DNA from 2 places in the Pseudonocardia sp. UM4_GMWB1 genome. Region 2 is predicted to be linked to the other one. Evidence: predicted binding sites of a transcription regulator. Region 2 holds the regulator's gene; the other holds the start of a gene.

Region 1 (3,408 bases), 1.5 Mb from region 2:
CGAGGCACTCTTCCTGCGCTGCAACATCTGGCGCCAGGCGGCGGAGAACGTCGCCGAGTCCCTGACCCGCGGCGCGCGCGTCGTGGTCCAGGGTCGCCTGCGCCAGCGGTCGTTCGAGACCAAGGAAGGCGAGAAGCGCACCGTCGTGGAGATGGAGGTCGACGAGGTCGGCCCGTCCCTGCGCTACGCGACCGCCAAGGTCAACAAGGTCAGCCGGGGCGGAGGTTCCGGTGGCTTCGGTGGCGGCGGCGGTGGCTACGACGGTGGCGGCGGCGGTGGCGCCCGACAGGGCGGCGGTTCCGGCGGTGGAGGCAACTCCGGCGGCGGCTATGACGACCCCTGGGGTTCGGCCCCGCCCGCGGGCAGTGGCGCCGCGTCCGACGACGAGCCCCCCTTCTGATCCACGTACCTCTCCGTCCGTGACGGGCGGAGGACGATCTCCAGGAGCACCACCATGGCCAAGGCCATCGTGCGCAAGCCGAAGAAGAAGGTCTGCGCTTTCTGCAAGGACAAGGCCCAGCTGATCGACTACAAGGACACCGGTCTGCTGCGGAAGTTCATCTCCGACCGCGGCAAGATCCGTGCCCGTCGGGTCTCCGGCAACTGCCGGCAGCACCAGCGGGACGTCGCCGTCGCGGTGAAGAACTCCCGTGAGGTCGCCCTGCTGCCGTACACCTCGACCGCTCGCTGAGGAAGGGGAGACACATGAAGCTCATCCTCAACGCCGACGTCCCGAACCTGGGTGCCCCGGGTGACATCGTCGAGGTCAAGGACGGCTACGGTCGCAACTACCTGCTGCCGCGCAAGCTCGCGGTCGTCGCCACCCGTGGCGCCGAGAAGCAGGTCGAGCAGATCCGCCGGGCCCAGAAGACCCGCGAGATCCGCGACCTGGGCCACGCCCAGCAGGTCGACTCGCAGCTGCGCAACATCAACGTGACCGTGTCGGCCAAGGCCGGCGACACCGGCCGCTTGTTCGGATCGATCACGCCGGCCCAGGTCGTCGACGCCGTCAAGGCGGCAGGCGGCCCGCTGCTGGACAAGCGCAGCATCGACGTCCCGGGTCACCTCAAGACCCTGGGCAAGCACCAGGTGCAGGTCCGCCTGCACCCGGAGGTCACCACCGAGCTGCCGATCGCGGTCGTCGCGAGCTGAGCGGTCCGGTGGTCGCACGACCACCGACAGTGAACAGGGCGGTGTCCGGAGCCACGTGCTCCGGGCACCGCCCTGTCGTCTGTCCGGGACCGTCCCGAACGGGCGCCGCACACACGGTCCGCAGTCCCGGATGGACGATCGACACCGATCGGACGACCCCGGACGGGATGTCTTGTCACGCAGCCGACACGCCGTCCGGTGACGCTCCACTCGTCGGGCGGGCTTGTGGACGCGCCGGGCGGCGAACGGCCCGCCGGGCGCTCCGACACGCCCGCACGGGGGCGTGCGACGACACGCCAGAGCAAAGTTGTCCACAGCTGTGAACATGCCTGTGACCAGGAAAGACTGCCCGATCCTGTGCGCTGTCCCCAAGTTGTCCCCAGCACGGTCCCGGGACGGGCGGCATCCGTGCACAGTTCATCCCCAGATCGATCACCAGGGCGGTTCGCCAGGCGCCGTCCGGCCGACCTACTGTCGTCGTACCGGGACGCGAGCGCCGTGTCCCGCGGGCCGCGTCCGTCGCGGCCCGTCGGGCACCGGGCCGGCCGGTAGATCACCGACGACGGTCGCGGGTGGGCAGGACGCACCACTCGCGCGTCGAACGTGCGTTCGGTACTGTGTCCACCGGGGGTGACGCTGCGTATGGCTCTGACGGACGATCGTCCCGGCAACAAGCCCCGTGCGGTCCGTGACGGCGAGAAGGCCTCCGGACCGGGCGAGGGTGCGACGTTCGACCGTCAGCCCCCGCAGGACCTCACGGCCGAGCAGTCCGTGCTCGGCGGGATGCTGCTGAGCAAGGACGCGATCGCCGACGTCGTGGAGGTGCTGCAGCCGGAGGACTTCTACCGGCCCGCCCACCAGACCGTCTACGAGACGATCCTGGACCTCTACAGCCGCGGCGAACCCGCCGACGCGGTCACCGTCTCGGCGGAGCTGCAGCGGCGCGGTGAGCTCGTCCGCCTCGGCGGCGCGCCCTACCTGCACACCCTGATCGCGACCGTGCCGACGGCGGCGAACGCGGCGTACTACGCCGAGATCGTGGGCGAGAAGGCGGTCCTGCGACGGCTGGTCGAGGCCGGCACCCGGATCGTGCAGCTGGGCTACCACGGCGCCGACGGCGGCGACGTCGACGACGCGGTGGACCGCGCCCAGGCCGCGGTCTACGAGGTCACCGAGCGCACCACCACCGAGGACTACACGGTGCTGGAGGAGCTCCTCCAGCCCACGATGGACGAGATCGACGCGATCGCCTCCCGGGGCGGCCAGTCCACGGGTGTGCCGACCGGCTTCGCCGACCTCGACCAGGTCACCAACGGTCTGCACCCGGGCCAGATGGTCGTCGTCGCGGCTCGGCCGGGTCTGGGCAAGTCGACCCTGGGGCTGGACTTCGCCCGCTCCTGCTCCATCAAGAACGGCATGACCAGCGCGTTCTTCTCGCTGGAGATGAGCAAGTCCGAGATCGTCATGCGTCTGCTGTCCGCGGAGGCCCGGATCCGGCTGGCCGACATGCGCGCCGGCCGGATGTCGGACGAGGACTGGACGCGGATGGCGCGGCGGATGTCGGAGATCTCCGAGGCGCCCCTCTACATCGACGACTCGCCGAACCTGACGCTGATGGAGATCCGGGCCAAGGCGCGCCGGATGAAGCAGCGCTACGACCTGAAGCTGATCATCCTGGACTACCTGCAGCTGATGACCTCGGGCCGCAAGGTCGAGTCCCGTCAGCAGGAGGTCTCGGAGTTCTCCCGGCAGATCAAGCTGCTGGCCAAGGAGCTCGAGGTCCCGGTGGTGGCGATGAGCCAGCTGAACCGTGGTCCCGAGCAGCGCACCGACAAGCGGCCGATGCTGTCCGACCTGCGTGAGTCCGGCTCGATCGAGCAGGACGCGGACATGGTGGTGCTGCTGCACCGCCCCGACGCGTTCGAGCAGGACGACCCGCGCGCCGGTGAGGCCGACCTGATCCTGGCCAAGCACCGTAACGGCCCGACCACGACGATCACCGTCGCCCACCAGCTGCACTACAGCCGGTTCTCCGACCTCGCCCACGGCTGAGGCGGCCGGTCGCGCGCCACGGCCACGCCGTCCGTCCGGTGCGACACCGGTCGCTGGATGGCCACCGTCCGGGGCGGCACCGCGCGGTGCGGGGGTGGCGGGTCAGGCGGTTCCGGGGTGCGCCTGCGGTCCGGTGGTGGCCGCGACGGCCAGGGCGAGGCCGGCCACGAGGATCCCCGCGACGACGACCGGCACGCTCACCAG
Region 2 (3,408 bases):
ACCCCGTCGGCTGTGCGGTCACCGGGACCCGGCAGGCCGACGTCCCGGTCACCGACGTCGAGGACCTCGGCCTCGGACCGGGCGGGGAGCTGTGGCTCGCCGACACCGGCGACAACGGGGCGCGGCGCGGCTCGGTCCGGCTCGTCGTGCTGCCCCCGGCCGGGCCGCCACGGGTGCACGACCTCGTCTACCCCGACGGTCCGCGCGACGTCGAGGCACTGCTGGTCGGCGACGACGGCGTGCCCTTGCTGGTCGACAAGACCACCGGGGCCGCCGGGGTCTACCGGGCCGCCGCGCCGCTGCACGACGGCGGGGACCCGGTGGAGCTGCGCCGGGTGGCACAGGTCGTGCTGCCCTGGTCCGGCACCGGCGGCGGGCCGCTCGGGGCCGCCGGGGCGCGCACGGTCACCGGCGGCGGGGTCTCGCCGGCCGGGGCCGACGGCGGGCGCGCCGCCGTGCTGCGGACCTACACCGACGCCTGGGTGTTCCCGCTGCCCGCCGGCGGACCGGCGACGGCCGACGCGCTGGTCGCGGCCCTGGACGGGGCACCGCTTCCGGTGCCGTTGCCGGGAGAGGCCCAGGGCGAGGCGGTCGCCCCGGACGGCCGGGGCGCGCTGCACTCCGGGAGCGAGGCGCGGAGCCTGACCGCGGCGGCGATCACGGTCGTCCCGGGCGCGGTGACCGCGGCGACCGTTCCGCAGGCACCGGTCGTCCCTCAGCCCGCCGAGGTGCCGGAGTACCGCACGTACCCGTCGTGGCTGCCTGCCGCGGGCGGGGCCGCGGCGCTCGGGGCGCTGCTGATCGCCGGCGCCGTCGCGATGTCCCTGCACGGACGGCGCCGCCGGTCCCGCTGATCGCGGGGCCCGGGGCGCCGTCCGAGGCGGTCAGAGGCGGCGCAGGACCGCCACGACGCGGCCCAGGATCGACGCGTCGTCACCCGGGATCGGGTCGTAGGCGTCGTTCGCGGGCATCAGCCAGATGTGCCCGTCCTTGCGGCGGAACGTCTTCACGGTCGCCTCACCGTCGATCATCGCGGCCACGACCTCGCCCTGCTCGGCCACCGGCTGCTGGCGCACGACGACCCAGTCGCCGTCGGTGATCGCGGCGTCGACCATCGAGTCGCCCTTGACGTTGAGCAGGAACAGCGTGCCCTCGCCGACGATCTCGCGCGGCAGCGGGAACACGTCCTGCACGGCCTGCTCGGCCAGGATCGGGCCACCGGCGGCGATGTCGCCGATGAGCGGCACGAACGCCGGCGCCGGCCGCGCGGAACGCAGATCGGCGGTGTCGGTGTCGGAGTCCGCCCCGTCGGTACCGGCGATCTGCTCCGGGCTGCGGACGTCGACCGCGCGGGTGCGGTTCGGGTCGCGCCGGAGGAAGCCCTTGCGCTCCAGGGTGCGGAGCTGGTGGTGCACCGACGAGGTGGACGTGAGGCCCACCGCGTCACCGATCTCGCGGACGCTGGGCGGGTAGCCGTACCGGTCCACCCAGTCCCGGATGACGGCCAGGACCTTCTTCTGCCGCGGGGTCAGGCCGCGGGTGTCGGCCGCGGGGTCGGGGAACTCCCGGACCTTCGCGGATCCCCGGTCCGCGGCGGTGCCGGTCACGCCGGGACCACCGTGTCCGGTGTCGTCCGCTGCCATCGCATTCGCCTCCTCGGGGTACTTACGGCGACGACCCTAGCCGCCACGATCCCGTTCGCCAAACATGCGTTCGAAGTCGCCCGGGGCGTGTCGTGGATTCCGTCGGGCCGCGGTGGTACAACATCGCACAGGCGTTCGATCGAACGCGGGTTCGATCGGACGCGGTCCGCGTCGCCGTCCGGCCGCGCGGGGGCGACCGGCAGCGGGAACGGCAGCGGGGGTGGCGATCGTGGGTTCGGCGGTCATCGGGGACGTGACGGTCATCGGGCGGGTCGCGGTGCGCACCACGACCGACGGAGTGCGGCCCGGCCGGGCGCCGGGCGTCGTGCGCCGTGCGGTGGGCGCATCGGGTGTCCTGCTCGCCTCGGCGGCCGCGGTCGTCGCGCTCGGGGTGCTCGCCGACGTCGCGGTCGCCACCCACGGCCCGGCCGGGCCGCCCGCGGCCGCCGCACCACGCTGAGAACGTCCCCGGCACGGGGGAGGGCCTGCGGGAACGCGGTCGTTGTCGGTGTCGGGTGCTACACCGCTCGTACGCCCGTTCGACCGGGCTCGGGGAAGGGCCGGTCGGGAGCGGGGGAGACGAGACCCGCCCGGGGGACGGGCGGTCCGACGGCAGGAGGAACCATGCGAGAGCTCGACGAGCGGATCCGCGACCACGGCGCGGTCGGCTGCCTGACCGGCGCCCCGGCGCCCGGCACCCCCACCTCGCGCGCCCGGCGCGCCGCCCGGGAGCGGGTGCGGGCCGCCGACGGTCTCGCCGGTGTGGCCGGTGCCGGCCCGTCGGCCGCCGCGCGCGCGGCCCACCGGTGGGCGGCCCACGGGGCGCACGAGCGCGCACTGGCCGAGTCGGTGGCCCGTCATCCCGCCGCCCGTTCCCGGCGCGCTCCGGCGTCCGGTGCCCGAGGGGCCGGTGTCCCGGTGTCCGGTCCCGCCGGCGGTCCGAATCTCGCGGTCCGGACGCCCCGCTGCACCACCGCGGACCCGGCCCCGAGTGCGACGGCGACCCTGACGCGGCCCGCATCGACCCTGACGCGGCCCGCGCCGGCCGTGGCGCCGCCCCGTCCCCGGTCGGTGGCCGTGCCGGCACCGCGTACCGTCCGTCCGCCGTCCCGGCGCTGCCTGGTCCCGGCGCGGCCGCGCCCGGCCCGCAGCCGCGCCGGCGGGCGCCTGGAGCGGTTCCTCGCCGGGGTCGCGGCCCTGCTGTGCGCGACGACCGCGGTGGTGGCGCTCGGGCTGCTGGGCGACGCGGCGGCGGGCTGGAACGCCCCCGCGGCGGCCGTGCCGTCGATCGGCGCCGTGCGCTGACGTCGGCCGGCGCCGCGCAGCGCGACGCCGCACCCCGTGGTGCGCACGGTTGTGCGCTGCGGGCGGCCCGAGGTGGTGACGGTGCGGAGCGCCGGACGCGGTGTCGGCGGCGCATCGGGTGACGGCGTGCACGGGGGTGGTGCGCGGGTGTCGGACGTGGTCGCCGGGATGTCGCCGGGGGAGTCGGCGACGTGCCGCCGGGCGCGTCCGCAGGGCGTGTCCCCGCATCGGGTGGCCGCCGGTCGCGGTCCCTCCGGCGCGACGGGCGGCGCTGCCCGCGACGTTTCTCCGCGCCACCAGCGCCGATGCCCCGCTGCATGATCGTCGGCGACGGACCGGTCGCGGAACGTGGTGTGCGAGGCTCGGATCCCGATCGGGCGAAGCTCGGCGTGGCACCGGGCCCGGGATGGCGTACCCCTAGATGTAGGGGTTACATTGGTGTCGTTCCGCCACAGCTTGG

The links. Region 2 encodes LexA, which represses DNA repair genes until DNA is damaged. Its sites were predicted from a motif close to CGAACACGTGTTCG; they were not measured.
Region 1: a site for LexA is predicted at 1,751-1,764, ahead of dnaB (replicative DNA helicase). Genes of this name have one in related genera too.

The regions. Positions count from the first base shown of each region.
Region 1 covers NZ_QJPN01000001.1:584,610-588,017, forward strand. Annotated here, with positions in the region: gene DMP15_RS02905 (single-stranded DNA-binding protein) at 1-400, shown strand, start outside; gene rpsR (30S ribosomal protein S18) at 455-691, shown strand; gene rplI (50S ribosomal protein L9) at 706-1,152, shown strand; gene dnaB (replicative DNA helicase) at 1,795-3,204, shown strand; gene DMP15_RS02925 (DUF3040 domain-containing protein) at 3,307-3,408, opposite strand, start outside.
Region 2 covers NZ_QJPN01000001.1:2,115,094-2,118,501, forward strand. Annotated here, with positions in the region: gene DMP15_RS10305 (hypothetical protein) at 1-854, shown strand, start outside; gene lexA (transcriptional repressor LexA) at 885-1,643, opposite strand; gene DMP15_RS10315 (hypothetical protein) at 1,873-2,103, shown strand; gene DMP15_RS10320 (hypothetical protein) at 2,268-2,948, shown strand.